DNA from 4 places in the Streptomyces profundus genome. Region 1 is predicted to be linked to each of the others. Evidence: predicted binding sites of a transcription regulator. Region 1 holds the regulator's gene; each other region holds the start of a gene.

Evidence for each region. Region 1 encodes HrcA, which represses chaperone genes, less so after heat shock. Its sites were predicted from a motif close to TTNGCACTCNGNNNNNCNGAGTGCNAA; they were not measured.
Region 2: a site for HrcA is predicted at 3,028-3,054, ahead of groL (chaperonin GroEL). Genes of this name have one in related genera too.
Region 3: a site for HrcA is predicted at 5,733-5,759, ahead of groES (co-chaperone GroES). Genes of this name have one in related genera too.
Region 4: a site for HrcA is predicted at 3,859-3,885, ahead of K4G22_RS17950 (FmdB family zinc ribbon protein). Genes of this name have one in related genera too.

The regions. Positions count from the first base shown of each region.
Region 1 is NZ_CP082362.1:5,021,439-5,028,945, forward strand. It holds gene K4G22_RS22130 (DUF3097 domain-containing protein) at 1-37, opposite strand, end outside; gene K4G22_RS22135 (MBL fold metallo-hydrolase) at 50-832, opposite strand; gene hrcA (heat-inducible transcriptional repressor HrcA) at 1,065-2,081, shown strand; gene dnaJ (molecular chaperone DnaJ) at 2,082-3,212, shown strand; gene K4G22_RS22150 (16S rRNA (uracil(1498)-N(3))-methyltransferase) at 3,209-3,955, shown strand; gene K4G22_RS22155 (hypothetical protein) at 4,141-4,284, opposite strand; gene K4G22_RS22160 (ABC transporter substrate-binding protein) at 4,315-5,397, opposite strand; gene K4G22_RS22165 (methionine/alanine import family NSS transporter small subunit) at 5,448-5,585, opposite strand; gene K4G22_RS22170 (sodium-dependent transporter) at 5,585-7,114, opposite strand; gene K4G22_RS22175 (histidine triad nucleotide-binding protein) at 7,390-7,507, shown strand, end outside.
Region 2 is NZ_CP082362.1:3,898,445-3,905,951, reverse strand. It holds gene K4G22_RS17255 (hypothetical protein) at 1-176, shown strand, start outside; gene bla (class A beta-lactamase) at 203-1,144, opposite strand; gene groL (chaperonin GroEL) at 1,239-2,867, opposite strand; gene K4G22_RS17240 (cold-shock protein) at 3,695-3,898, opposite strand; gene K4G22_RS17235 (MoaD/ThiS family protein) at 4,339-4,614, opposite strand; gene thrC (threonine synthase) at 4,611-5,933, opposite strand; SAM riboswitch class I at 5,950-6,090, opposite strand; gene K4G22_RS17225 (glucosyl-3-phosphoglycerate synthase) at 6,321-7,286, shown strand; gene K4G22_RS17220 (alpha,alpha-trehalose-phosphate synthase (UDP-forming)) at 7,448-7,507, shown strand, end outside.
Region 3 is NZ_CP082362.1:2,462,977-2,470,483, forward strand. It holds gene shbA (RNA polymerase sigma factor ShbA) at 1-184, opposite strand, end outside; gene K4G22_RS10625 (response regulator transcription factor) at 432-1,043, opposite strand; gene K4G22_RS10630 (WhiB family transcriptional regulator) at 1,380-1,697, shown strand; gene K4G22_RS10635 (SDR family NAD(P)-dependent oxidoreductase) at 1,727-2,521, shown strand; gene K4G22_RS10640 (ester cyclase) at 2,625-3,320, shown strand; gene groL (chaperonin GroEL) at 3,457-5,082, opposite strand; gene groES (co-chaperone GroES) at 5,279-5,587, opposite strand; gene K4G22_RS10655 (polysaccharide deacetylase family protein) at 5,811-6,764, opposite strand; gene K4G22_RS10660 (THUMP-like domain-containing protein) at 6,964-7,507, shown strand, end outside.
Region 4 is NZ_CP082362.1:4,051,443-4,058,949, reverse strand. It holds gene K4G22_RS17970 (AMP-binding protein) at 163-831, shown strand; gene mscL (large conductance mechanosensitive channel protein MscL) at 855-1,454, opposite strand; gene K4G22_RS17960 (RcpC/CpaB family pilus assembly protein) at 1,587-2,360, opposite strand; gene K4G22_RS17955 (S-methyl-5'-thioadenosine phosphorylase) at 2,606-3,481, opposite strand; gene K4G22_RS17950 (FmdB family zinc ribbon protein) at 3,478-3,849, opposite strand; gene K4G22_RS17945 (penicillin acylase family protein) at 4,232-6,937, shown strand; gene K4G22_RS17940 (5-formyltetrahydrofolate cyclo-ligase) at 6,962-7,507, opposite strand, start outside.

The DNA.
Region 1 (7,507 bases):
GCGGGGTCAGATCCGGGTTATAGGAACGCGCGCGCATGCCCTCATTCGATCACGCCGGCGTCCCGCCCGGGGCGACCCCGGCGCCGCCGAAGCGCGCCGCCAGCGCGGCCCGTTGGGCGCGGACGAACGCCGCGTCCACCACCGCGCCATGGCCGGGCACATAGCGGGCGGCAGGGCCGCCGGCGGCCAACAGCCGGTCGAGCGCGGCCGGCCAGCGCGCGGGTTCGGCGTCGGAACCCGCCTGGGGCTCGCCCGACTCCTCCACCAGATCGCCGCAGAAGACGACCCCGGGGGCATCCTCGCCGTCCGTGACCAGCACGGCCAGATCGTGGCCTGAGTGCGCGGCGCCCAGGTTCAGCAGGGTGGCCCGCCGACCGTTGCCCAGCGGCAGCACCAGGCGTTCGTCCACCAGCCGGTCAGGCGCCGGGAGCGCACGCCGGGCGCGTTCCGCGTCGGCCGGATCGAGGCCGTGCCTGACCGCGTCGGCGGTCACCGTCCGATCGCTGGCCAGCCAGGGCGGGGTGCGCCCGTCGGCGGCCAGGCGCTGGGCGCCGGGGAAGGCGCCGGCGCCCAGCAGATGATCGAAGTGCGGGTGGGTGACCGCGAGCCAGCGCACCGGCACGGCCGGCCGCCCGACCAGCTCCGCCAGCTCCCGACGCAGCTGGTCACCCACGGTCAACGAGGGGCCGGCGTCCACCAGCAGCACCCCGTCCTCGCCGACCACCGCGCCCACCGTCTCGTCCCAACCCGGCAGCCGCCGGCGCCAGATTCCCGGCGCGATCCGCTGCCACGCGCCGCTCGTCCCGTCCCGCACGCCGTCCTCGCTCGCCATGGCGGCGACGCTATCGGGCTTGGCGCCGGCTCCGTGCCGGCTCGGCGCGGGCCCGACCCGTTCTCGGTTCGGTCGTCGCCGCTCGTTCCCTGGGCGGGCTACCCCGCCGTACACTGGGTCAGGTCCTGGCACTCCGAGCGGCTGAGTGCCAGTGGGACTCCAGTGGGAGAACCCAGTGGGGCAGCTCAGTGGGACATCGGGGAACGGATGGGCCGGACGGGAGGTGTGCGGCGTGCTCAGCGAGCGCAGGCTTGAGGTGCTGCGGGCCATCGTCCAGGACTACGTGGGCACCGAGGAGCCGGTGGGCTCCAAGGCGTTGACCGAGCGGCACAACCTCCAGGTCTCGCCGGCCACCGTGCGTAACGACATGGCCGCGCTGGAGGAGGAGGGCTATATCGCCCAACCCCACACCAGCGCCGGCCGGGTGCCCACGGACAAGGGCTACCGGCTCTTCGTCGACCGCCTCGCCGGCGTCAAGCCGCTGTCGTCGCCCGAGCGCAGGGCGATCCAGAACTTCCTCGACAGCGCGGTCGACCTGGACGATGTGATCGCCCGCACGGTGCGGCTGTTGGCGCAGCTCACGCGGCAGGTCGCCGTCGTCCAGTACCCGTCCCTCAGCCGCTCGACGGTCCGCCATGTGGAGTTGCTGGCGCTGGCCCCCGCGCGGGTGATGCTGGTGCTGATCACGGACACGGGCCGCGTCGAACAACGCATGATCGACTGCCCGGTGCCGCTCGGCGAGACCTCGCTCGCCGATCTGCGCGCCCGGCTGAACAGCCGGATCGTCGGCCAGCGCTTCCCCGATGTGCCGCGTCTGGTGGCCGATCTCCCCGAGGCGTTCGGCCTGGACGAGCGGGGTGCGGTCTCGACGGTGCTGGCCTCCCTGTTGGAGACTCTGGTGGAGGAGACCGAGGAACGGCTGATGATCGGCGGCACCGCCAACCTCACGCGTTTCGGGCAGGACTTCCCGCTCACGATCCGGCCGGTGCTGGAGGCGCTGGAGGAGCAGGTGGTGTTGCTGAGGCTGCTGGGTGAGGCGAACGGCTCGGAGATGACCGTGCGTATCGGGCATGAGAACGCTCACGAGGGCCTCACCTCCACATCGGTTGTCTCGGTCGGCTACGGTTCAGGAGACGAAGCGGTCGCGAAGCTCGGCGTGGTCGGACCGACCCGGATGGACTACCCAGGAACGATGGGAGCGGTGCGCGCAGTGGCACGGTACGTCGGACAAATCCTCGCGGAGAACTAGGTGGCGACGGACTACTACGCGGTCTTGGGCGTGCAGCGAGACGCCTCCCAGGACGAGATCAAGAAGGCATTTCGCCGGCTGGCCCGGGAGCTGCACCCGGATGTGAACCCGGACCCGAAGACGCAGGAGCGGTTCAAGGAGATCAACACCGCGTACGAGGTGCTCTCCGATCCGCAGAAGAAGCAGATGTACGACCTCGGCGGCGATCCGCTCGGGGGCGCTTCGGGCGCGGGCGCCGGATTCGGCGCCGGCTTCGGCAACTTCTCCGACATCATGGACGCCTTCTTCGGCACGGCGTCCCAGCGCGGCCCCAAGTCGCGTACCCGGCGCGGCCAGGACGCCATGATCCGGCTGGCCATCGACCTCAACGAGGCCGCCTTCGGCACCACCAAGGAAATCCAGGTGGACACCGCCACGGTGTGCAACTCGTGCAACGGCGAGGGCGCGGCGCCCGGCACCTCGGCGCAGACCTGCGACATGTGTCGCGGTCGCGGCGAGGTCTCCCAGGTCACCCGCTCGTTCCTCGGCCAGGTGATGACCTCCCGGCCCTGCCCGCAGTGCCAGGGCTTCGGCACGGTCGTGCCCACGCCCTGCCCGGACTGCGCCGGCGACGGCCGGGTCCGCACCCGGCACACGCTCAACGTCAAGATCCCCGCCGGCGTGGACAACGGCACCCGGATCCAGCTGGCCGGCGAGGGCGAGGTCGGCCCCGGCGGCGGCCCGCCCGGCGATCTCTATGTGGAGATCCAGGAGAAGCCGCACGCGGTCTTCCAGCGCAGGGGCGACGATCTGCACTGCACGGTCACCATCCCGATGACGGCCGCCTCCCTCGGCACCCAGGTACCGCTGGAGACGTTGGACGGCCAGGAGGAGTTGGACATCCGCCCGGGCACGCAGTCCGGCCAGTCCATCCCGCTGCACGGCCGGGGCGTCACGCATCTGCGCGGCAACGGCCGGGGCGATCTGGTGGTGCATGTCGAGGTACAGACCCCGGGCAAGCTCGACCCCGAGCAGGAGGAGCTGCTCCGGCGGCTCGCCAAACTCCGTGGCGAGGAACGGCCGTTGGGCCAGTTCCAGCCGGGACAGCAGGGCCTTTTCTCCCGCCTGAAGGATGCGTTCAACGGGCGATGAGCAGCGCGCCCGTCTTTCTGGTCGAGTCCCTGGCGCACGCCGACGCGGGTGCGCCGCTGACGCTGGACGGCCCCGAGGGGCGTCACGCGGTGGCGGTGCGCCGGCTGCGGGTCGGCGAGGAGATCGTGCTCAGCGACGGCGCTGGCGCCGGCGCGCTGGGCCGGGTGGCCGAGGTCGCCGGGCGTGACCGGCTGACGGTCGAGGTCGTCGAGCGCCGAGTGGAGCCCGCGCCCGCCGCCCGGATCACGGTGGTGCAGGCCCTGCCCAAGGGCGACAGGGGCGAGTTGGCCGTGAGCACCATGACGGAGACCGGCGTGGACGCCATCGTGCCCTGGTCCGCGTCCCGTTGTGTCACCCAGTGGAAGGGCGAGCGCGGCGCCAAGGCGCTGGAGCGCTGGCGCGCCGCCGCCAGGGAGGCGGCCAAGCAGGCCCGCCGGCTGCGGGTGCCGGCGGTGCCTGAGCCCCTCAACACGGCGGGCGTGGCCCGCCTGTTGGCCGACGCCGCGTTCGCCGGCGTGCTGCACGAGTCCACGGACCTGCCGCTGGCCACGGCCGCGCTGCCGCCCGAGGGCGATCTCGTGCTCGTGGTGGGCCCCGAAGGGGGCGTCACCGAGGCCGAGTTGGCCGCCTTCACGGCGGCGGGCGCCACCGCGTACCGGCTCGGCCCCACCGTCCTCCGCACCTCGACGGCCGGCCCGGCCGCCGCCGCGGTGCTGCTCACCCGCACAGGCCGCTGGAGCTGACGCCCGCCCGGCGGGGGTCGAGCCACGGGCCGGCCCAGGCCCTGGATCCCGGCCGATGCCCATGGCACGGTGCTGCCCGTGCTGGGCGGCCTCGGCGCCCGGCCAGGGCGCCGGTCCCGGACGGTCGGGCGCTGCCGCTGACGGGCACCGTCCCGGCCGGCCGGGTGCACGCCCTGGCCCGGCGACTACCGGAACTGACGGGCGGCGAGGGCGCGTTGGAGGCCGAGTTCGCGCACTACCGGTCGGTCGAAGGACCACCGCCACGCCGGGCGGGCACGGACGACGACCCGCTCGACCGCGACGCGTACCTGGTCCGCGTGCCGCGTCACGTCCGTTCCCGCCCCGGGCCGCCGAACCGCTCAGCCGGGGTGGCGGATCCGGAGGCGGGTCGGGTCACCCGGATCCCGGTCGACGACCTGGACCGGCGGCCGGGCCCACTGCCAGACGCCGCCGCCCGGCGGGGGGGAGAACGTGATCCGACCCCTGGTGCCTTCGACATCGACGAGCGGCCAGGGCTGGTCGGCACGCGCCCGCAGCACCTCGGCGAGGACGGTGATCGTGTCATGGCCCTCGAAGGCGACAAAGGACGGCGCTTCGCCCAGTCGCTCGCGGAGCGCCGTCCCGACCCGCGCGCCGAGCGGGCCGAGGCGCTCGGGCAGATAGCGCAGAAAGGGGATCGCGGCGCCCTCGTCGCCCAGCTCCCTCGCCCATTCCGCGAACTCCGGCTGCCCGGCCGGGGCGCCGATCATGATCCCGGCGAGGCGCGGGTCGCGGCGGACGGATCTGACGATCGACACCGCCGGCTCCGGATGGCCGACCAGCAGCAGAAGGGCCGTCGCGCCGCTGTCGACGAGCCGGTCGCCCAGGGCGTCGGGGGCGAGCGCGGACAGGTCCAGTTCGACGACATCGCCGCCGGACGCGGCGAGTCGGTCCCGCAGCAGGCGGGTCCCCGATGCCCAGTAGACGCTCGGCTGGGTCGCCACGGCGATGCGAAGGTGGCCGGCGCCGATGAGGAAGTCGGCGTAGATCCGCCAGCCGTGGGACTGCGCGGGCGCGATCCGCGCGACATGGTCCGTCGGCCCATCGGTGAGCGCGTCGAGCACCGCTGAGGAGCAGAGGAACGGTAGGCCCAGCGCGTCCGCCCGGGCGGCGACGGCGCGGGCGACGACGCTGTGGTACTCACCCGCCAGGGCGGCCACGCCCAGGCCGGCCAGCTCGTCCACGGCCGCCGACGCCCGCCGCGGATCGGCCGCGGTGTCCCGGACCAGCAACTCGACCGGCGCGCCGCCGATCCCGCCGGCGGCGTTGACTTCCTGAGCGGCCAACTCCATCCCGGCGAGCAGCTGGTGGCCGGCCTCCACCCAGCCGGGTCTGGTCAACGGAGCGAGAGCGCCGATGAGGACGGGTGAACCGGGTTGCGTTTGGTTGACCATGCCGGACATTGCATCCACCACCGCCGCCGACGGGCAACCGATTACCGCCCGGCGGTTGGTCAGAGCGGGTGCGGGACGTCGTCGGCGGTTGGCTCCGGGGCGTCGGGGTGGCCGCGCAGGTTGAGGACGGCCAGGAGCAGGCCGCCCCAGACGATCAGCATGGAGATGCTCATCATCACGATCGCTGATGCCGACATCAGTGGGTCCTCTCCGTCTCGGAACCCCGCTCGGACGAGCGGGGGCGGGAGCCGCGCCGCGAGAGCAGGGTCAACAACACGCCCACCAGCAGCGCGCCGACCGCGACCGACCAGCCGCCCCAGAGCAGGAAGGACGTCGAGTAGCCCTCGTAGTTCTCGTCGAGTTCGCCGATCAGGCTGTCCACCATCATCCAGGTGAGCACCACGGGCGTGATCACCCCGAGGCAGATCCGCCACCACACACCCAGGCCGATGGACGAGGTCGCGTCGGCGTTCCGTTGCAGCGCCGGGAGTAGACGCAGGCCCCAGCTGACGGTGATCAGCAGCACCAGACCGGCCAGCGCGATGCCGTACTGGTTGATGAATCGGTCGGAGACGTCCAGGAAGTAGAGGCCGCTGTCGTTGGCGAAGAGCAACACGGAGACCACGGACACCGCGCCGCCCACGCTCAGCACCGCCGGCACCCGCCGCAGGCCCGTCCGGTCCTGCACGGCCGCGACGATCACCTGCACGATGCTGATCAACGACGTCAACCCGGCGATCACCAGCGACACGAAGAACAGCACACCGAAGAAGGCGCCCATCGGCATCTCGGAGATGATCGCCGGGAACGCCACAAACGCCAGCCCCACGCCGCTGGACGAGACCTGGGAGACCCCGACGCCCGCGTCCATCGCCATGAAGCCCAGCGTGGCGAAGACGGCCACGCCGGCCAGGATCTCGAACGAGCTGTTGGCGAACGCGGCGACCATCGCCGAACCGGTGAGATCCGACTTCCGGTGCAGGTAGGAGGCGTAGGTGATCATGATGCCGAAGCCGACCGAGAGCGAGAAGAAGATCTGGCCGTAGGCCGCCACCCACACGCCGCCATCGGTCAGCTTGCCCCAGTCAGGGGAGAACAGCGCGTCCAGGCCGAGGCTCGCGCCGTCCAGGGTCAGCGCCCGCACCACCAGCACCAGGAAGAAGGCGACCAGCAGGGGGATGAAGACGATGTTGGCCCGCTCGATGCCGCGCCGGATGCCGAGGCCGAGGATGACCAACGTCAGGACCCACACGGCGATCAGCGGCCAGGCGACGCCGGGCACGAAGGTGGAGACCTCGCCGGGCGTCTCGTTCAGGTTCAGGAACTCGTTGTTGAGGAATCCCTCGGGATCGTCGCCCCACGCCTGGGTGAAGGAGAAGCCGGTGTAGCGGATCGCCCAGGCGAGGATCGCCGCGTAGTAGGTGGCCACCACGAAGCAGATCGCGACCTGCCACCAGCCGATCGCCTCGGCGGGTCGGGCGAGTTGACGCAGGGCGCCGGGCGGCGACGAACGGTACTTCCGCCCGATCGTGTACTCCAGGATCAGCAGCGGGATGCCCGCGGTGAGCAGCGCCAGCAGGTAGGGGACGAGGAACGCCCCGCCGCCGTGCTCGTAGGTGACCGCGGGGAACCGCCAGATGTTGCCCAGCCCGATGGCTGATCCAATGGCGGCCATGAGGAAGCCGAGACGGCTGCCCCACTGTTCGCGTTGCGGCTGTTCGGCCATGGTCCGGAATCCTCGGTAACGAAGTGGGGGGAACGAAGTGGGGGTGGGCGTGGTGGGTGTGGGGGTTCATGCGGGTCTGCGACGAAACGCGGCGACTGAGCACGTTACCAGCCAGTCACTTGGTTCGGTTCGCGAAGGCCATGGGTTCCCGGCTACCCGGGGGCGGACGGGGGCAAAACGTGCCGGACGGTGCACGCCCGGCCAGCCGTCGGCCGACGGGGGAGGCGGTAACATCCTGGGGACGTTTCCGAGAAGTCCGAGGAGGACGCCGGGGGATGGCCGGAGAACCGCAGGCCGACTGCCTGTTCTGCAAGATCGTGTCCGGCGATGTGCCGGCGACCGTGGTCAGGGAGACGGCGACCACCGTCGCGTTCCAGGACATAAACCCCCAGG
Region 2 (7,507 bases), 1.1 Mb from region 1:
GCTACTCATCGTGCTACCAGGTCAACGGGGACACCGGCGCGCATATCCATTTGGAGGTCATCAACCGGACCCGCTACTCCTGCTACATCGGCCGCTCGGCCAACACCCAGCTGACCGACCTCACCGTCATCGGCCGGACCGGCACCCAGAACACCGGCCCCCAGCAGGCCTGCTAACCCGCGCCGGGCTGCCGGGGGGTGCGTCAGTCGGCTGGGGCCGTGCGGCCGAGGGCGTTCGTGGTGAGCGTCGCGGCCTCGGCGATCAGGGCGTCGTCGGCCTCGGCGCCCTCCTCGTCCCGGGTGGACATGACGGCCATGACGATCGGCTCGCCACCGTCGTCCGGCCAGACGACCGCGATGTTGTTGCGGCCCCCGTAGCCCGCGCTGCCGCTCTTGTCGGCGACGGCCCAGCCGTCCGGGAGGCCGGCGCGGATCAGGGGCTGGCCGGTGGTGTTGGTCAGCATCCACATCCGGAGCAGTTCGCGTTCGCCCGGGCCCAGCGCCTCACCGAGCAGGAACGTCCGCAGGCTCTCGGCCATCGCGCGGGGGGTGCTGGTGTCCCTGACGTCGCCCGGCGCCCCCTCGTTCAGCTCCGTCTCCCACCGGTCCATCTCGATGACGTCGTCCCCCAGCTCCGCCAACACGGCCTCAAGCCCCTCGGGCCCGCCCAGCGTGTCGAGGAGCAGATTGGCGGCGGTGTTGTCGCTGTACCAGAGGGTGGCCGCGCAGAGTTGACGCAACGTCATCCCTTCGTTGACGAAGTTCTCGGTCACCGGCGCATGGGCCACCAGATCGTCCGAGGTGTAGTCGATCACCTCGTCGATCCCGTCGAGACCGTGCTCCCTGAGCACCGCGCCCACGGCCAGGGCCTTGAAGGTGGACGCGTAGGCGAACCGTTCGTCCGCGCGATGGGCGACCTCCCGGCCGGTGCCGGTGTCCAGCGCGTACACGCCGAGCCGCGCGTCGAACGCGTCGGACAGCTCGTCGAACGCGTCGGCGAGCGACGCCTCGTCAACGACGGCTTCGGACGCCGTCGGCGCGCTCGGCCGCGACGGCTCCCCCTCGGCGGCCCCGCCGCCGCAGGCGGGCAGCGCGACCAGCACCAGCAGCCCGGCCATCCGGGCGGCACACGGCAGCTGTCTCATGGGAAACCCTCCAGGTCCGGCACGCCGCGAGGGCGGCGCCCCCCGGCTCGGGGGGCACCGCCCTCGCGTTGACGCGGTGAGGAAGTGGCAGGACTCAGAAGTCCATGCCGCCGCCCATGCCACCGGCGGCCGGGTCGGCGCCGGCGGAAGCCTTCTCCGGCTTGTCGGCGATGACGGCCTCGGTGGTCAGGAAGAGCGCCGCGATGGAGGCGGCGTTCTGCAGCGCCGAGCGCGTGACCTTGGTCGGGTCCGGGATGCCCGCGGCCAGCAGGTCGACGTACTCGCCGGTGGCGGCGTTCAGGCCCCAACCCGGAGTCAGGTTGCGGACCTTCTCCACCACGACGCCGCCCTCAAGGCCGGCGTTGACGGCGATCTGCTTCAGCGGAGCCTCCAGAGCCAGCTTGACGGCGGCGGCACCCGTGGCCTCGTCGCCCTCCAGCTCCAGCTTCTCCAGCGCCGAGGCGGCCTGGAGCAGGGCCACGCCACCACCGGCGACGATGCCCTCCTCGACGGCGGCCTTGGCGTTGCGCACCGCGTCCTCGATGCGGTGCTTGCGCTCCTTCAGCTCCACCTCGGTGGCGGCACCGGCCTTGATGACGGCCACGCCGCCGGCCAGCTTCGCCAGACGCTCCTGGAGCTTCTCGCGGTCGTAGTCCGAGTCGGAGTTCTCGATCTCGGCACGGATCTGGTTGACCCGACCCTGGACCTGGTCGCTGTCGCCGGAACCGTCGACGATGGTGGTCTCGTCCTTGGTGATGACCACCTTGCGGGCGCGGCCCAGCAGGTCGAGGGTGGCGGACTCCAGCTTGAGGCCGACCTCCTCGGAGATGACCTGGCCACCGGTGAGGATGGCGATGTCACCGAGCATGGCCTTGCGACGGTCACCGAAGCCGGGAGCCTTGACGGCGACCGACTTGAAGGTGCCCCGGATCTTGTTGACGACCAGGGTGGACAGCGCCTCGCCCTCGACGTCCTCCGCGATGATCAGCAGCGGCTTGCCCGACTGCATGACCTTCTCCAGCAGCGGAAGGAGGTCCTTCACGTTGCCGATCTTGGAGTTGACGATCAGGATGTAGGGGTCCTCAAGCTCCGACTCCATCCGCTCCATGTCGGTGGCGAAGTAGGCCGAGATGTAGCCCTTGTCGAAGCGCATGCCCTCGGTCAGCTCAAGCTCAAGGCCGAAGGTCTGCGACTCCTCGACCGTGATGACGCCTTCCTTGCCGACCTTGTCCATGGCCTCGGCGATCAGCTCGCCGATCTGCGGGTCGCCCGCGGAGATGGACGCGGTGGAGGCGATCTGCTCCTTGGTCTCGACCTCCTTGGCCTGGCTCAGCAGGGCCTCGGAGACCTTCTCCACGGCGGCCTCGATACCGCGCTTCAGCGCCATCGGGTTCGCACCGGCGGCCACGTTGCGCAGGCCCTCCCGGACCAGCGCCTGGGCCAGGACGGTCGCCGTCGTCGTACCGTCGCCGGCGACGTCGTCCGTCTTCTTGGCGACCTCCTTGACCAGCTCGGCGCCGATCTTCTCGTAGGAGTCCTCCAGCTCGATCTCCTTGGCGATGGACACGCCATCGTTGGTGATCGTCGGGGCGCCCCACTTCTTCTCCAGGACGACGTTGCGGCCCTTGGGGCCCAGCGTGACCTTGACGGCGTCGGCGAGCTGGTTCATCCCGCGCTCAAGGCCGCGCCGCGCCTCCTCGTCGAACGCGATGATCTTGGCCATGTGAAGGGGTCCTCCCAGAACAGGGGTGGATTACTCCGGACCGCGCTGGCGCCCGCGACGGACGGCCCCTGGGGGATGGTTCCTTACCCCACCCCACCGAAGAACCTCACCGAACCGGTCCTTGCTGTCACTCTCACCCGTAGAGTGCTAACGCCCATGATTAGCACTCGGAGGGGGAGAGTGCAAGCGTAGGCCCCTCTGGGGGCGGAGCTTGCACGTTTTGGGGGCACCCCCGGGCGAAGCCTGGGGGTGCAAGCGTGGGCCCCTTCGAAGCCGGCCGCTGGCACGACTGGGGGCACCTCCCGGGCGAAGCCTGGGGGAGCAAGCGGCAGCTCGCCAGAGCTGCCGCGCGCACGTTTTGGGGGCACCCCCGGGCGAAGCCTGGGTAGCCCCTCCGGGCAGGTACGCGACGCGGCTCCGCCGGGCCGGGGCCGGGCACGGCCCGGCGGGCGCCGAACCTCCCGGGCCCTGCCCCCGCTACCGGCACGTTCCCGCCACGGGCAGTGGCCGAAACGGGCACACCAGCACCCGGCCGAGCCCGACACGGCGAAGAGGGCGCGCCCGGGCCAGCCCCGGGCGGAGCGCCCTCTCGCAGCCGCACGCAGGCCGCGTCGCGGCCCGTGCGGCGCCGGCGGTGGCACGGGAAGGGGCGGGCCAGCGCCCGGGGGCGCCCGCCGCGTGGCTGGGGCCCCGAAGGGGGCCCCACGCTGGCGTTCGCGCCTACGCGCCCCAGGGGGGCGCCTGGCCAGCGCGCGGCCAGCGCGCAGCGAGGCCCGCACCCTGGACGGGTGCGGGCCTGCGGTAAGGCTGCGGTAACGCTCGGCGGTTCAGGCAGTCACCCGGACCATGTCGGCCTGTGGACCCTTCTGCCCCTGAGAGATCTCGAACTCGACCCGCTGCCCCTCTTCCAGGGTGCGGTAGCCGTCCATCTGAATCGCGCTGTAGTGGACGAACACGTCCGCACCACCGTCTACCGCGATGAAGCCGTAGCCCTTCTCCGCGTTGAACCACTTGACGGTGCCCTGAGCCATTCCTTACTCCCCATTTTGCCGGCCTTTTCACGAGCCCACACCTCGCGGACCCGGGTCAGACCTCTCAGACTCCACCCCCGGGCGGTGTGGGGGTGTGCGCCGGAACGTTCGACCGCCGCTGAATGTATCTGGACGGACGCCCAGTGCAACAGGCCATTCGCCGGAGAATTCTCGCGCCACCAGAACGGGCAAATACCGCGAAAGCGCAGGTAGTTGAGCATTTCGACGGGGTTTTTTCTGGCCAACCAGACAATTGGTGCATCAATTTCCGGCACATAATTTGCGCGCGGGTCGCGCATTCATATGCGAGTGGCACGTTTTCGCCACCGGGAGGGGCTCAGAACCCTGCCACTGTATCGCCAGCGTGCACGCTTCCGCCCCGCGACCCGCAGGTCACGGGGCGGAAGCGGCCACACCTCGGGGCCGTCGTCGGCGGCCCGTCAGCCGCCGGCGACCGCCGGGATGATGGAGACGCCGGCGCCGTCCGGGGTCGGCGTGGCGAGGCCCTCGGTGAAGCGGACGTCGTCGTCGTTCACATAGACGTTCACGAAGCGCCGCAACTTGCCCTCGTCGTCCAGGACCCGGCCGGCGATGCCCTGGTGGTTGCGGTCCAGGTCGGCCAGCACCTCGTTGAGCGTCCCGCCCTCGGCCGTGACCTCGGACCGGCCGTCGGTGTAGGTACGCAGAATGGTGGGGATGCGGACGGTGACGCTCATGCCAGGCCAGCCTCTCGGAACGAGTCCAGGTTCGGACGGATGGTCGCGGACGGGCCGGTGGTCGGTGCCACCGCGTCCAGGGTCTTCAGGCCGTCGCCGGTGTTGAGGACGACGGTGGTCGCCTCCGGGTCGAGCAGCCCGGCGGCCAGCAGCTTGCGGGTCACGCCGACGGTGACGCCGCCGGCGGTCTCGGCGAAGATGCCCTCGGTCCTGGCCAGCAGCTTGATGGCGGCCACGATCTGCTCGTCGTCCACGTCCTCGACCGCGCCGCCGGTGCGCCGGGCGATGTCCAGCACATAGGGGCCGTCGGCCGGGTTGCCGATGGCGAGGGATTTGGCGATGGTGTCCGGTTTCACCGGGCGGACCACGTCATGGCCCTCGCGGAAGGCGCGGGAGACGGGGGAGCAGCCTTCGGCCTGGGCGCCGAAGATCTTGTAGGGACGGTCCTCGACCAGGCCGAGCTTGATCAGCTCTTTCAATCCCTTATCGATCTTGGTCAGTTGTGAACCGGAAGCGATCGGGATCACCAGTTGGCCGGGCAGTTTCCAGCCCAGTTGTTCACAGATCTCGTAGGCGAGCGTCTTGGAACCCTCGGCGTAGTAAGGCCGCAGGTTCACGTTGACAAAGCCCCAGCCCTCGCCGATCGGATCGCCGATCAGCTCGCTGCAGAACCGGTTGACATCGTCGTAGGTGCCCTCGATGGCGACCAGCTCGCCGCCGTAGACGGCGGCCATCACCACCTTGCCCTGCTCCAGATCGTGCGGGATGAACACGCAGGACCGCAGGCCCGCCCTGGCAGCCGCCGCGCCCACGGCGCCGGCGAGGTTGCCGGTCGACGAGCAGGAGAGGGTGGTGAACCCGAAGGCGCGCGCCGCCTCCACCGCGTTCGCCACCACCCGGTCCTTGAACGAGTGGGTCGGGTTGGCGGAGTCGTCCTTGATGTACAGGCCGCCCGTGACGCCCAGTTCGGCGGCCAGCCGGTCGGCCCGGACCAGCGGGGTGCAGCCCGGGTTGAGGTTGGGCTTCTCGGCCACATCGGCCGGCACCGGCAGGAGCGGCGCGTAGCGCCAGATGCTGTTGGGGCCCGACTCGATGGTGCGGCGCAGCGCCTCGGGATCGCCGCTTGGCAGGTCGTAGGCGACCTCAAGCGGCCCGAAACAGGACGCGCAGGCGAAGATCGGCCCGAGCGGGAAGCGTTCGCCGCACTCGCGACAGGAGAGCGCGGCGGCGGGTCCGAGATCGACGTCGGAGCCTGAGGAACCGGGGGAGCCGGAGGTTTCGGCGGACTCGTCGGCGTTGGCCGAGGTGAGTACAGACATGGGTACGAGGCCCTTCTCCTCATCTTCCCCGTGGCGGCTCTCGCCACAGGACGGAATTGGCACCTGCCCCACCGGAGAGCCTCGTGCTGTCACGAGATCCGGTGGAAGGGTTGCCGGGGCTTCAACGGGCCGTTCCCTCTGCCCCTCTGGATGAGCGGTATGCGGTTGTCGGTATGTGGTTGTCAACGCGGTCCCGATATGCGGAGGACACCTGCGCTGTTCGAGACTGTAACGGACAGCCCGCACAATGGCTCGGGCCGTCCGCTCCGCGAGACGACCCGAGCAGGTGGCCAGAAAACCCGGCGGCAGCGGGTTGGGCCACCCCAGGAAGGGGCAGACGCGGCCATACGGATGCAAATGTGGCTGAATCGAACAGGAGCGACATTCGTGCTGGAAGAGGCAGAGAAGTGGCTGAGCCGCCGGTCCTGGGGCGTCACTGACCGCTCGATGGCGCAACTGCTGCACGCCAAGCGTGCGGCGGGAGCGGCCGGCAGCATCAGCGTGGTTCTCCCCGCGCTCAACGAGGAGACCACGGTGGGTGCCATCGTGGAAGCGCTGCGGCGCGACCTGATGGAGGACGTGCCACTGATCGACGAGCTACTCGTGGTGGACTCGGGGTCCACCGACCGCACCTCGGAGGTGGCCGCGGCGGCGGGCGCCAAGGTCGTGCACCGGGACGAGATACTGCCCCGCGTGCCGACCCTCCCCGGCAAGGGCGAGGTCCTCTGGCGGTCGCTGCTGGCGACCAGTGGGGAGATCATCTGTTTTGTCGACGCCGACCTGCGGGACTTCGACTCCCGCTTCGTCTCGGGCACCCTCGGCCCGTTGCTCACCGAGCCGGACGTGCAGCTGGTCAAGGCCATGTACGACCGTCCGCTCGGCGACCAGCCGTCCGGCGCCCGCCAGGGCGGCCGGGTCACGGAGCTGGTCGCCCGACCGCTGCTGAACCTGCACTGGCCGCAGCTGGCCGGCGTGGTCCAGCCGCTGGGCGGTGAGTACGCGGCCCGCAGATCGCTGCTGGAGCGGCTCCCGTTCCCCGTCGGCTACGGCGTGGAGCTGGGCCTGCTGATCGACACGCTCAACGTGGCGGGGCTCGACGCGGTGGGTCAGGTCGATGTCGGGGAGCGCAAGCACCGGCATCAGGACGGCCAGGCGCTGGGCCGGATGTCGGCGGCGATCATGCGCACCGCGCAGTGCCGGCTCCCCGGCACGATGCTGCCCAGCCGGATCGGGCTGACGCAGTTCCAGCGGACCGAGGACGGCGGTTTCACGCCCGAGACCCATCCGATCCTCGCCGACGAACGCCCGCCCATGTCGACCATCCCCGAGTACGCGGCCCGGCAGGCGGCGTAGCGCCCGGAACGGGCCCGTTCCGGGCCCGGAGCACCGCCCGAGTCCGGCCGGCTGTGACGTGGCACACGTTTCCCGCCCGTCACAGCTGGCTAGCCTCCGGCGTGAGCCCATGGGGCTTCTGGCCCTTCCTCGCCCCTCGTCGCGACAGAGACGGATCCCCGATGACCGCCGAGCTTCCCGAGACAGCCGGCCAGGTGCTGGTGGCCTCCAACCGAGGCCCG
Region 3 (7,507 bases), 2.6 Mb from region 1:
ACACCTCCTGGGCGAGGTCGTCCACGAAGTGGCGGGCCTCCCCCGGGAGCCGCGACAGTCTGACCCGGCAGTAGCGCAGTGCCAGCGGATGAACGTGGGCCAGCAGATCGTGCGTGGCCTGGGCATCGCCCGTGGCGGCGCGATGAGCCAGGGCGGCAATCGCCGAGGTGTCGTCATCGCGCATCGGTCCATGGTGCACCCCCGCGGGCCGGTCCGTGGCCTCAGCGGTGGAGTTGTGCACCGAAGCGTTATGCGCGGGAGCGCTGAAGGTCACTTTCCTGGCCCTCCCCTTCACACCCGGCTGGCTCGTCCCCAAGGAGCTTCATGCCTCAAGGATGCGGCACCGGTGGACCGTTTGCGCCCCGCTCACCACCGGACGGGGTGGCAGCCGCCTGGCGAACACCCCGTCCAAACCCGTGAGCCGGGCGCGGTCAGCGAACCAGCCCCCAACGAAAACCCAAGGCCACAGCGTGTGCGCGGTCCGAGGCGCCCAGCTTCTTGAACAGCCGGCGGGCGTGTGTCTTGACCGTGTCCTCGGAGAGAAACAACTCCCTGCCGATCTCGGCGTTGGACCTGCCGTGGCTCATGCCCTCCAGCACCTGGATCTCCCGGGCGGTGAGGGTGGGGGCGGCGCCCATGTCCGAGGAGCGGAGCCGCCGGGGGGCGAGCCGCCAGGTGGGATCGGCCAGGGCCTGGGTGACCGTGGCCCGCAGTTCGGCGCGGGAGGCGTCCTTGTGGAGATAGCCTCGGGCGCCGGCGGCGACGGCCAGCGCCACGCCGTCGAGATCCTCGGCGACCGTCAACATGATGATGCGGGCGCCGGGATCGGCCGAGAGCAGCCGGCGCACCGTCTCGACGCCGCCGAGCCCGGGCATCCGGACGTCCATCAGGATGAGATCCGACCGGTCGGCGCCCCAACGGCGGAGGACTTCCTCGCCGTTGGCCGCCGTCGTGACCCGCTCGACGCCGGGCACGGTCGCGACCGCGCGGCGGAGCGCCTCCCGGGCGAGCGGGGAGTCGTCGCAGACAAGGACAGAAGTCATGGCCGCCCTCCGCAGCTGATGCGCGTCACCTTGAGCCTCCAGGGAGTTTGAGTCGTCGTTCGTGGCGATTGACAGCCATGCCAACCGCCTCCGCCCTCTCAACGATGGTCACCCGAAAGAGTTACGGCTTCCAACCTCACAGCATCAGCACTGTACGTGACCGACTCATCACCCATCGATCGGACCCCGGGAAACACGCCGGGCGTTGATATTTGCCCTATTTAGGCCCTCTTTTCCGCTTTGAGGTGTCTCAAGCTATATTCAGCTGGTAGTCATATTTACATCTACTTTCCTGGTCTGGTCTCGATGACGACTCGATGACGATGGGACACTGTCATGGCAGATTTCTCCCGCCTTCCGGGCCCCAACGCCGATCTGTGGGACTGGCAGTTGATGGCCGCCTGCCGGGGCGTGGACAGCTCGCTCTTCTTTCACCCGGAGGGAGAACGCGGTGCCGCGCGCAGCGCGAGGGAGGAGGCGGCGAAGGAAGTGTGCACGCGCTGCCCGGTCCGGACCGAGTGCGCGGCGCACGCGCTGTCCGTGCGTGAGCCCTACGGGGTGTGGGGCGGGTTGACCGAGGACGAGCGCGAGGAGTTGCTCGGCCGCGCCAGGCGCGGCCTCGCCGACAGCGGGGGCCACCGGCCCCATCCCTGAGCCCAGGGACGAGCCGATACGGTCGGCACATGACAACAGCATTGGTGACGGGAGCCACCGCCGGCCTTGGCGCCGCCTTCGCCCGACGACTGGCGCGGGACGGGCTCGACCTGGTGCTGGTGGCCAGGAACGGCGAGCGCCTTGCGGCGCTGGCGGCCGAGTTGAGCGAGCGGCACGGCGTCGGGGCGGTGCCGCTCCCGGCGGATCTGGCCACCGACGAGGGCATCGGCGCGGTGGAGGAGCGGCTGGCGGATCCGGCCCGCCCGGTGGATCTGCTGGTCAACAACGCGGGCTTCGGCCTCGGCGGCGGGTTTCTGCGCGCGCCGCTCGCCGACGAGCTGCGGATGCTGCGGGTGCACTGCGAGGTGGTGCTGCGGCTGACGTCGGCCGCCGTCCCCGGGATGCGCCGGCTGGGTCGCGGCGGCGTGGTCAACGTGGCCTCGGTCGCGGCCTTCGTGCCGCGTGGCACCTATGGCGCGTCCAAGGCGTGGGTGGTGCGGTTCACCGAGGGCGCGGCGCTGGAGCTGACCGGCAGCGGGGTGCGGATGATGGCGCTCTGCCCGGGTTTCGTGCGGACCGAGTTCCATCAGCGGGCCGAGATGGACATGTCCTCGCTGCCGCGCTGGATGTGGCTGGACGCCGACCGGGTGGTGGCGACGGCGATGCGGGATCTGGCCAGGCGGCGGGTGGTCTCCGTGCCCGATCTGCGGTACAAGGCGCTGCTCGGCGCGGCGCGGGTGCTGCCGGTGGCGGCGCTGGGGCGGGTCTCGGCGCGGGCCGGGCGGGACTTCGGGCCGCGCCGCAGGGACGATCCGCGCCGCTGAGCCGACGGCGCGCACCCTCACACAAACCGGCAAACCGATCAAATGGCCCGTAACACCTAAACTGAACCCCGTCGGGGATGTGTCGCAAACCCATGGACGGGCCATGACTTTCGTACAGGTAATCGAACTCTCCACCAGCCGGGTCGACGAACTCAACGGGCTGCTGGACGCCTGGCTCTCGGCGACCCATGGCGAGCGCACCGCGACCCGACTGGTGGTGGCCCGGGATCTGGGCGATCTCTCCCGGCTGTTGCTGGTCGTCGAGTTCCCGTCCCGCGAGGCGGCCCAGCGCAACTCGGACCTGCCGGACACCGAGCGGGTCTTCCGCCGGCTGGTGGCCCTGTGCGAGGACGTGCCCCGGTTCACCGACCTTGAGGTGCTGCGCGACGTCAGGGAGAACAAGACCGTGGTGCGCCGCTACCTGGACGAGGTGATCAACGCGGGCGCCCTCGGCGTGGCCGACGAGCTGTGCGCGCCCGACTTCCGCGAGCACGATCCGGCCAGCGTCAACGAACCGCTGGATCTGGCGGACTCCAAGGCGTCGGTGGCGCGTTGGCTGGCGACGCTGCGGCCGTCGTTCCTGATCGAGGACCAGCTGGCCGACGGCGATCTGGTGACCACCAGGTTCACCGTCACCGGCACCCACAGCGGGGAGTTCATGGGTCTTGGCCCGACCGGCCGTCCGGTGCGGGTGACCGGGCAGGTCACCCACCGCTTCGAGGACGGGCTGCTGGCCGAGGCCTGGTGGAACTGGGACCAGTTGGGGCTGCTCTCCCAGCTGGGCGTGGTCGCCCTCTAGTCCCTCTAGTCCCGCTGGTTCCGCTGGTTCCGCTGGTTCCGCTGGTTCCGCTGGTTCCGCTGGTTCCGCTGGTTCCGCGCACGCGAACGGCCGGGCCCCTGGTCGGGGCCCGGCCGTCGTCGTGCGGAGCGCGCGGTCAGTGCGAGTGGCCGTGGCCGCCGTGGCCGCCGGACTCGGCCTCCTCTTCCTTCTTCTCCACCACCAGGGTCTCGGTGGTGAGCAGCAGGGCCGCGATGGAGGCGGCGTTCTGCAACGCGGAGCGGGTGACCTTGACCGGGTCGATCACGCCGTCCTTGACCAGGTCGCCGTAGGTGCCGGTGGCCGCGTTGTAGCCCTGGCCCTTGTCCAGCTCGGAGACCTTGGAGGTGATCACATAGCCCTCAAGGCCCGCGTTCTCGGCGATCCAGCGCAGCGGCTCGACGACCGCGCGGCGGACGATCGCCACGCCGGTGGCCTCGTCGCCGGTCTTGCCCAGGCCGTCTTCGAGCACCTTGGCCGAGTGCACCAGGGAGGCGCCACCACCGGGGACGATGCCCTCCTCGACCGCGGCGCGGGTCGCGGAGATGGCGTCCTCCAGACGGTGCTTCTTCTCCTTGAGCTCCACCTCGGTGGCCGCGCCGACGCGGATCACACACACGCCGCCGGCCAGCTTGGCGAGGCGCTCCTGGAGCTTCTCGCGGTCCCAGTCGGAGTCGGTGCCGTCGATCTCGGCCTTGATCTGCGCGACCCGGTCCTGGATCTGCGCGCTGTCGCCAGCGCCGTCCACGAGGGTGGTGTCGTCCTTGGTGACGGTGACCCGGCGGGCGGTGCCGAGCACCTCAAGACCGACCTGGTCGAGCTTGAGGCCGACCTCCTCGGAGATCACGGTGCCACCGGTGAGGGTGGCCATGTCGCCGAGCATCGCCTTGCGACGGTCGCCGAAGCCGGGGGCCTTGACCGCGACGGAGTTGAACGTGCCGCGGATCTTGTTGACGACGAGGGTGGACAGCGCCTCGCCCTCCACGTCCTCGGCGATGATCAGCAGCGGGCGGGAGCCGCCGGACTGCATGATCTTCTCCAGCAGCGGCAGCAGGTCCTGGATGGAGGAGATCTTGCCCTGGTGGATCAGGATGTAGGGGTCGTCGAGGACGGCCTCCATGCGCTCCTGGTCCGTGACCATGTAGTGCGAGAGGTAGCCCTTGTCGAAGGCCATGCCCTCGGTGAAGTCCAGGTCGAGGCCGAAGGTCTGCGACTCCTCGACGGTGATCACACCGTCCTTGCCGACCTTGTCCATGGCCTCGGCGATCAGCTCGCCGACCTGCTTGTCCTGGGCGGACAGCGCGGCGACGGCGGCGATGTCCTCCTTGGAGTCGATCGGCCGGGCGCTGGCGCGCAGATCCTCGGCGACGGCCTCGACGGCCGCGTCGATCCCACGCTTGAGACCGGAGGGGGACGCGCCGGCGGCCACGTTGCGCAGGCCCTCGCGGACCAGCGCCTGGGCCAGCACGGTCGCGGTGGTGGTGCCGTCACCAGCGATGTCGTTGGTCTTGGTGGCCACCTCCTTCACCAGCTGCGCACCGAGGTTCTCGTACGGGTCCTCCGCCTCGACCTCGCGCGCGATGGTGACGCCGTCGTTGGTGATGGTGGGGGCGCCGAACTTCTTGTCGATCACGACGTTGCGGCCCCGGGGGCCGATGGTCACCTTGACCGCGTCCGCCAGCTGGTTGACGCCGCGCTCAAGGGCCCGACGGGCGTCCTCGTCGAATTTCAGGATCTTCGCCATGGGTGGGTGTCCCTTTGTTTCCTCTTGGATCAGGCCGCGTGGATCAGGCCGCGCACCGGCCGCTGGGATTACGCCGCGCCCCGGCCCCGGCATGAGACTTCGGCACGGGATTCCGGGGCGCGACGCGACCAGGGCACGCCGTCCGGACCTTCGCGAGCTCGCGACGACCCGGACGACGCACCCTGGCGTCGGGCGCTTACTTCTCGACGATCGCGAGCACGTCGCGGGCCGAGAGGACGAGGTAGTCCTCGTTGTTGTACTTGACCTCGGTGCCGCCGTACTTGCTGTACAGCACGATGTCGCCGACCTTGACGTCGAGCGGCAGGCGGTTGCCGTCCTCGAAGCGCCCCGGGCCCACGGCCAGGACGGTGCCCTCCTGGGGCTTCTCCTTGGCGGTGTCCGGAATGACCAGGCCGGAGGCCGTGGTCTGCTCGGCGTCGAGCGGCTGGACCACGATGCGGTCCTCAAGCGGCTTGATGGCAACCTTGGAACTGGCGGTCGTCACGATCCGACCTCCCCCTTCGGAGATCTCACGGGGTTATCTGTCTGGATGGCGACCTGGAGGACCCGTCGTCGCGGGTGCCGAGTCCGCCCGTCGCACGTTCTGGCACTCCTTGAGTGAGAGTGCCAGCCACGACATTAGGCGGGAGTTAGCACTCAGTCAACTAGAGTGCCAGCGCGGCGGCCGGCGGAGGTGCCTCGGGGCGCGTTCCCGGCCCGCGTCCCGGTCAGAGATAGTCCTCAAGGCGGGCGATGGCGAAGCCCTGTTCGGTCGCCGTGTCGACCAACAGGCGGACCATGTCGGTCATATCGGCTCCCCACTCGTGCTCGCCCCTGAAGTGGGTGAGCACGATGTCGCCCGGGTGGAACTTCCCGTCGGGCCGCCCGAAGTCGATCCGGTCGGGGAACGCCTCGGCCGCCCAGAGCGGCACCAGCTCGATGCCGCAGTCGGCCGCCGCCCGCAGGGTGTTCTCGTCATAGGCGCCGTACGGCGGCCGGAAGAGCACCGGTCGGTGGCCCAACTCCTTCTCCATGATGGCCTGTTGACCACAGATCTCGGCCCGCTGCTCGGCCAGGGAGAGACGGTTCATCTCCCGGTGGTTGATGGAGTGGTTGTGCATCGCGTAGCCCTCGCGCTGGGCCTCGCGGAAGTAGCCGTAGTCGGCGCGGGCCACCTCGTCCGCCAGGAAGCCGCTGACCGGGATCTCCAGCTCGCGCAGCATGTCGAGCAGCCTCGGGTCCTTGTCGGCGCCGTCGTCGATGGTGAGGAAGATGACCTTCTGGTCCGTCGGCACCTGGACGATCACCGGCGGCAGGCCCTCGCCGGTCAGATGTCCCGGCTCGCTGGTGAGGCGGGGCTTCTCCTTGGGGGGCACGGGAGCGCGCAGCGGCGCGTGGCGCAGTTTCCACGCCTTGACGGCCGCCCCCCGGCTCGCTTCGGCGCGTTGCAACCGCTCGGCGTACGCCCCCAGCGACTCCGCGATACCGGGCGCCTGGACACGCTGCGGCGCGCCGAGGGCCAGCTCGCCGAGCGCGGCGGGGGCGACGGCCTCGGCGGTGAGGGCGCGCCAGCGCGGCGCCTCGTCCGGTGGGTCGGGACGGAACGGAGGCGGCAGTCCGACGCCCGAGCAGACCACGGCGAGTATCGTCGCGCCGCCCAGCGCGCCGTAGCGGCGCAGCACCGCGCGGGCCCGGACCGAGGCCGGGCGCCCGGGCGGCCGGCCCTCCTCGCGGGGCTTGGCGTGGCGCGGGGTCCTGACCTTGGGACGGAACCGATCCAGCCATTCATTTTGTCCTACTTGTCTGATTAGCTTCATGGTTCGGGATGCTGCCACCGCTTCCGACGACTCCCCCGCAGCCCGTCCCGACGGCGGGGGCAGAATGACCCGGGTGGCCCCACCTCCCCCAGCCCCCGCCGACCCCCCGCACGCGACCGAGACCTTCGGCGCCCTGCTCACCGAACCCGGCCAGCGGCTGCTCGACGAGCTCCGCTCGATCACCCCGGCCGAGGAGCTGTCCGCCGCGACCCGGCTGCGCCGGGAGCACCCGCCCGAACTGGTCGCCGCCGCGCTGGGCCAGGCCCGGCTGCGGCAGCGGGCCGCCGCCAAGTTCGGCGCCGACGCCGCGCTGATGTACTTCACCCCCGACGGCGTGGAACAGGCCACCCGAAGCGAGGTCGCCGCGTGGCGCGCCGCCAGGCTCGCCGGCGCGGGCGGGGCGCGGGTGGCCGATCTGTGCTGTGGCGTCGGCGGCGACGCGATCGCGCTGGCGCGCGCAGGGGCGCGGGTCCTGGCCGTCGACCGCTCCCCGCTGACCTGCGCCGTCGCCCGCGCCAACGCGGCGGCGCTCGGCCTGGCCGACCGGATCGAGGTGCGCGAGGCCGCCGTCGAAGCCGCCGTCGAGGACCTGGAGGTGGGCGGCTTCG
Region 4 (7,507 bases), 970 kb from region 1:
GGCCGGAACCAGGCGATGAGAGGGCTCGTGGCCCCGGACGGGCGCCGACGTTCCGGGGCCGTCGGTGGTCATCGACCATCCCGCGAAGCGCAGTGCGGCAGGCCGCCACCCCGTACAGAGGACGTTTATCGAACGTCTACCGACACCGGTGAGGCTGGGCACATGTCGGGAGATCAACATGGTGGGGGGCGCTGGTCCGGTCCGGCCGACGTGCTCACCCACGGCCAGCTGCTGCGTATGGGAGACCAGGCCAGCGCCGCCCTGCTGAGCCACGGGGTCCGTGCCCAGGATCCGGTGGCCGTGCAACTGCCCATGTGCCTGGAGTCGGTGGTGATCACCCTGGCCTGTCTGAAGATCGGCGCTCAGCGGCTCACCCTGCCCCTCGGGGACAACCGGGACTTCGTTCGGGGCCGCCTCAACAGCAGCGGGGCCCGTGTGGTGATCTGCGCTGACGCCTGTGACCTCGACGGCCGGGTGCACAGCGTCAAGGCGAACCTGGACCGCACCCTCGCCCGCTGCCCGCTGGTGGAAACCGTGCTGGTGGTCAGGCAGCTGGCGCGGCCTGTGCCCTGGGAGCCCGGGCGGGACCGCTGGTGGCACGAGGACCTGGCGCCTCGGACGCTGCCGCCCCGGCCGTATCCTGACCGTATGAGCGCGGACATCCCACCGGCGAGTGGCACCTCGGGCACCGAAAGGCTGGTCTTCGAGGACCCGCTGTCGAGCCGTTCCTCGGACGACGGCGACCACGGCTGGGGCGAGGACCCCACGCAGGAAGCCTCCGAGGGCAACCTGCTGCGCCTGATCAACGAGCGGCCACCGCACCACATCTGAGCCGCCTGCCGTGGCCGACGGCCTCAGCTCTGGCGATCCCCGCCCGTCGCGGTGGGATCCGCCCCGCCGCCGGGGGCGTCCTCCGGCGCCGGACGCTGGGCGCCGACCGTGGCGGTGCCGCCGGCGCCACCCGAGCCATCGGCGGCGGGGGCGCTGGCGGCCCGCAGCGCCACCAGCTCGTCCCTGATCTCGGCCAGCAGATCCAGATCGGTCTTCGCCACCGGCTCCACCGGCTGCTTGGCCTTGCGCCGCGCCAGATAGCGGGTCATCGGCAGGATCATCAGGAAGTAGACCACCGCCGCCGTGATCACGAAGGTGAGCGAGGCGCTGATCACCGAGCCCCAGCGGATCGGGATGCCCTGCATCACGCCGTTGGCGTCCTCCTCGCAGAGCCCGCGCAGGCAGGACTGGTACTCGTTGAGATCCTGGGTGCCGAAGGCACCCACCATGGGGTTGATCACCCCCTCGACCACCGAGTTCACGATGTTGGTGAACGCGGCCCCGATGACCACGGCCACCGCCAGATCCACCACGTTCCCACGCATCAGGAACTCGCGGAAGCCGGCCAGCACCCCCCTCGCCTCCGTGAGGGCCCGCTTGCCGCCCCGCTCTTCCTCGCTCACCGTTTCGCCTCTCTTCCGCCCCACTCGGCCACCGCGCACCGCGCGCGCCCCGGGGCCCCGGGATTCCGTGCGGGTCACCGTGCAACATGCCGCGGGAGGCTGTCCAATCCGGACATCGCCCCCGGCGGGCGCTCACCATCGCGCGACCGCCAGCGTCGAACCGGCCGCCGCGCCCGCCAGCTCGGCCGCCGTGTCGGGGGCGACGGAGAGCACCAGCCGTGCCCCGAGGCCATCCGGCTCGACGCCCGAGGAGAGCGCCGTGCCGCGCTCCTCCGCCGCCCCGCCGGGGGGCTCCGGCACCTCGGCCACCCTGGCGCCGCTGGCGACCAGCCTGGCCTCGGGGACACCGGACGAGCCCCCCTCCGCTCCCCCGCCCGAAGGCGCGGTGGCGAACACGTCGACTCGATCCCCGGGCGTGAGCGAGCGAACCGAGGCCGGATCCGCGATCGGCAGCGTCAACGAGAGTTGCCTCGGCTCCGCGGCGGCAGCCTGAGGCTCATCGTCCGCCTCCTGGGCGGCCGGCGAACCGCCGCTGACCAGCGGGTCCGGTGGGCTCGCCGGCTCGGCCCCGGCATGGGGCAGCAGCAGCGACACCAGCGCCGCCAGCAGCGCGAGCACCCCGGCCACCGGCCGCCGGCGGCGCAGCAGCCACCACAGCGGGCGGCGGGAGCCACGCGGGCGAATGGGGGCGAAGGACGGCACCACGCCGCACTGCGGCGCGCGGGCGCCCGCAGCGGAAGGCGCCGCCGGCCCACCCCGGGAGCCGTGGCCCACCGCCGCCCAGGCGGCGGACGCGCGTTGGTCGGGGGCGCGGCCCCGACGGGCGCGACGGATGGGATCGGGCGGCTCGGCGGGAAGGCCGGGCGTTCTGAGGGCCGCCTCGGCGGCGTCCGGATAGGGGCTCATGGCGCCACTCTGCCCGCCGCGTGAGAATCCCGCCGAAGCCTGTGGACAACCTCTGACCTGTGGAAAAGCCCATCACCCGAACGAGTGACACGTCGCCCGTGCACGGACTGAACAGCCGCCACTCCGCAGGGAATTCACCCACGCCGGTTCCGTCCTCGGCGAGGTGCGCCAGAGGGCGCCCACGCGCGGGACGGCGGCCCAGCACAATGGCCCGGGCTCCCGACCCGCTGTGCCGCCCGGCCCCCCTAGGGCAGCGTGATGCCCGGGTCCTGGCCCGACAGCCCCGTGGCGCAGAGGCAGTCGCGCTCCTTCGGCAGTCCGCTCACCACGTCGAAGAGCACGTCCCGCAGACGCCCGACGTTGCGGCCGAAGACTTCGAGCACCTCCGCGTGCGAGACGCCCTCGCCGGCCTCCGCACCCGCGTCGAGGTCGGTGACCAGGGCCAACGAGGTGTAGCACAGCTCAAGTTCGCGAGCGAGGATCGCCTCGGGGTGGCCCGTCATCCCGACCACCGACCAGCCCTGGGCCGCGTGCCAGCGGGACTCGGCCCGGGTGGAGAAGCGCGGCCCCTCGATCACGCACATGGTGCCGCCGTCCACCGCGTCCCAGTCCCGTCCCCGCGCGGCCCCCAGGGCCACCCGGCGGCCGGCCGGGCAGTAGGGATCGGCCAGCGAGACATGGACCACGTTGGACCGCTGCCCGTCCGAGCGCGTCTCGCCGTCGTAGAACGTGCCCACCCGGGTCTTGGTGCGGTCCACGAGCTGGTCGGGCACCAGCAGTGTGCCGGGGCCGTACTCGGGCCGCAGGCCGCCCACCGCGCACGGACCGAGCACCTGGCGCGCGCCCACGGATCTGAGGGCCCAGAGGTTGGCCCGGTAGTTGATGCGGGCCGGGGGCAGGTGGTGGCCCCGGCCGTGACGCGGCAGGAACGCCACCCGGCGGCCGGCGACCTCGCCCAGGAAGAGGGAGTCGCTGGGCGCGCCATAGGGCGTATCGACTGTGATCTCGGTCACGTCGTCCAGGAACGAGTAGAAACCGGACCCGCCGATGACGCCGATCTCGGCGGCCTCGACGGACTCAGCGCCGGCGGAGCCGGTCGCGCCCGTGCCGGCAGGGCTCATGCGGCGGACGCCGCGGTGCCCGTGCTCTTGCTCTTGCTCGACGAGCCGCCGGTGAGCCCGGCGCCGCCCGTCGTGGCCGACCCGGCCGAGGACGAGGAGTCCGAGCCGGACTTCGAGGACTCGCCGGACGAGGCCGCGGCCTTCTCGCCGCCCTTGGCCCCGCCCGAGGCCGGGCTGCTGCTGGACGAGGTGCTCCGGCTGTCATTACGGTAGAAGCCGGAGCCCTTGAAGACGATGCCGACCGCCGAGTAGACCTTCTTGAGGCGCCCCTGACAACTGGGGCACTCGGTCAGGGCGTCATCGGTGAACTTCTGCACCACCTCAAGACCCTCGTCGCACGCGGTGCACTGGTACTGATAGGTCGGCACGTCTTCCTCCTGGCACTCTGCACTGTGGAGTGCTAACGACGACCCATCGTGCAACATTCCACCGCCGGAAGTCCACCGCCGCCCCCTCCGGGGTCGCCCACACCGCCCGGACGGAGCGCGCCCGGCACGCCGCCCTCCGCGCGCCGGGGCGCACGCCGGAAGCGGCGCGGGGCGCCCCTGGCCGCGCCCGGCACGCCGGGCCCCGCGCGGGTGGCGGAGGCTCCGACAGAGCCCCATGGCACGGCGGTTGGGACGCTTTCGCCGCACTTCGCCCGGCATGGGAGCGCGGCGTCCCGGGCCTCCCACTCCCCGTAGGCTCACCCCAGTGGCCGTATGTCTATGGTTGCTCCCACCCGCCTCAGCTGCCCTGTGAAGGACAGAGATGCCCGCCAAGAAGCCCAGGCGACGCGGTCGTCTGATCGTGATCGCGCTCGTCGTGCTGCTCATGGCCGGTCTCGGCTACGGCGCCTACTGGAGTGTCTCCACCGTACGCGCGTCCTTCCCCCAGGTCTCGGGAGAGATCGCCATCGACGGCCTTTCCGCGCCCGTCTCCGTGGAGCGTGATGCCAACGGTATTCCGCAGCTGTACGGAGAGACGTCGGAGGACCTGTTCCGCGCCCAGGGGTATGTGCACGCCCAGGACCGTTTCTGGGAGATGGATGTACGTCGCCATATGACCGCGGGGCGACTTTCGGAGATGTTCGGCGAGGACCAGGTTGAGACCGATGCGTTTCTACGAACGCTTGGTTGGCACCGGGTCGCGCAGGAGGAATTCGACAACGAACTTTCGGATGAGACCAAGGACTTCCTGGTCGCCTACTCGGAGGGTGTCAACGCCTATCTGGCGGAGCACAGCGTGGAGGAGATCTCCGTCGAGTACGCCGCCCTCGACCTGGTCAACGACTACCGCCCGGAGGAATGGCAGCCGGTCGACTCGGTGGCCTGGCTCAAGGCGATGGCCTGGGACCTCCGCGGCAACATGGAAGACGAGATCGACCGAGCGTTTCTGACCGAGCGGCTCACTCCCGAGCAGGTCGAGGAGCTGTATCCGGACTATCCGTACGACCGGAACCGACCGATCGTGACCGAGAACGGCGGGGAGAACGGGGACATCTACCCCGTCGACGCCCTGCCCGACGACGCGGCCGGGGCAGCCGACGGGGTGTCGACGCAGCTCTCCTCGCTCGCCGAGACGCTGGATGAGATGCCGGCGCTGCTGGGCCCGAGCGGCAGTGGTATCGGCTCCAACTCCTGGGTGGTGCACGGCGACTACACCACCACCGGGGCGCCGCTGCTGGCCAACGACCCGCATCTGGCGCCGTCGCTGCCCGGCGTCTGGTACCAGATGGGTCTGCACTGCGTCGAGGTCTCGGCCGAGTGCCCCTACGACGTCTCCGGCTTCACCTTCTCGGGAATGCCCGGCGTGATAATCGGCCATAACCAGGACATCGCCTGGGGCCTGACCAATCTCGGCGCGGATGTGACCGATCTCCGGCTGGAGAAGCTCGACCACGGCAACTATCTGCGCGACGGTGAGCAGGTCGCCTATGACACCCGGAAGGAGGAGATTCGGGTGGCCGGCGGGGAGACCCGGGAGATCACCGTTCGTTCGACGGTCAACGGCCCCATCGTCTCCGACCGGCACGAGGAGTTGGAGGCCCTCGGCGGCAGCGCTCCCGTGGACGCCGGCGCGCCCGACCGGGGCAGCGGCTACGCGATCTCGCTCAACTGGACGGCGTTGGAGCCGACCAACACCATGGACGCGGTCTTCGGCCTGAACACCGCGACGGACTGGGACGACTTCAGGGCCGCCGCGCAGGACTTCGCGGTGCCGTCGCAGAACCTCGTCTACGCCGACACCGAGGGCAACATCGGCTACCAGGCCCCCGGGCTGATCCCGATCAGGGGCGCCGGCGACGGCCGCTACCCTTCCCCCGGCTGGGACTCCTCCTACGACTGGGTCGACTACATCGCCCCCGAGGAACTCCCCTGGGAGTTCAACCCGGAGCGGGGCTACATCGTCACCGCCAACCAGTCCGTGATCGCCCCGGCGGAGTACCGCTACCACCTCACCGACGACTGGAGCTACGGCACCCGCAGCCAGCGGATCGAGGATCTGATCCAGGCCACCATCGAGGACGGCGGCAAGATCTCGATGGGCGACATGCAGGCGATCCAGCTGGACAACAGCAACGAGATGGCCAAGGTCCTGGTGCCGTACCTGCTGGAGATCGAGATCTCCGACCCGTATGTGCGCGACGCCCAGGAGCTGCTCGTGGGCTGGGACTTCAGCCAGGACGCGGACTCCCCGGGCGCCGCCTACTACAACGCGGTCTGGCGGAACCTGCTACAGCTGTCCATCGGCAACAAGCTGCCCAAGGAGCTGCGCGTCGAGGACCAGTGCCTGTGGGTCTCACCGGCCGACGACTCCGAACCCCTCGAAGACCTGGACGGCGGCGAGCGGCTGATCGAGGAGTGCGGCGAGCGGTCCCCGGAGAACGCCCAACCGGACGGGGGCGACCGCTGGTTCGAGGTGGTGCGGAACCTGCTGGAGGACCCGGAGAGCGACTGGTGGAGCACGCCGGCGACCAGCCAGGCCGCCGGCGCGGAGAACCGCGACGAGCTGCTCGCCCGGGCCATGCGCGACGCGCGCTACGAGCTGACCGCCAAGCTGGGCAAGGACATCGACACCTGGAACTGGGGCCGTCTGCACCGGCTGATGCTCAACAACCAGACGCTCGGCACCGAGGGCCCCGGCCCCGTGCAGTGGCTGCTGAACCGCGGCCCGTGGAACCTCGCTGGCGGCGCCGACGCGGTGGACGCCAGCGGGTGGAACGCGGCCGGCGGCTATGACATCACCTGGGTACCCTCCATGCGGATGATCATCAGCCTGGACGCGTTCGACGACTCGCTGTGGATCAACCTCACCGGCGCCTCCGGCCACGCCTACCACGACAACTACACCGACCAGACCGACCTCTGGTCCCGTGGCGAGTATCTGAACTGGCCCAGCAGTCCGGAAGCGGTCATGGAACGGTCGACCAACACGCTCACTCTGACGCCGTCCGGAACAAGCAGCGGCGAATAGCGGGCACGAGAGCGACGATCACGATCAGAACCGGTGCACGCCCTCCGGGGTGAGCGCGGCGTGCACCGGTCGGTCATGCGGTTCGCTCGGCAGCGCGTCGACCATCTCGTGCCCGTACACCAGGGCGACCAGCGCGGGATCCGCCTCCGATCCCTCGACCCGGGCCAGCACGCGGTCGTAGCTGCCGCCGCCCCGGCCCATCCGCACGCCGTGCGCGTCGACCGCGAGACCGGGCAGCAGGATCGTGTCCGCCCAGGTCACAGCCGCGCGACCGAGACGGCGGCCGGCCGGCTCGAAGAGCCGCACCCGCCCCGCGTGCTCCGCCTCGACCAATCGCCCGGGGCCGTCGAACTCCGCCCAGTCCAGATCGTTGTCGGGCAACAGCACCGGTAGCAGCACCCGGACGCCGCGCTCGCGCAGCGCGTTCAACAGCGGTCGGGTGCCCGGCTCGCGCCCCACCGAGACATAGGCGGCCACCGTGCCGGCGTCGGCCAGCTCGGTCAGCCCGAGCGCCCCGGCCGCCAGCGCCTCCGCGGCCTGTGCCACCTCGTCGTCGGCGAGCGCGGCACG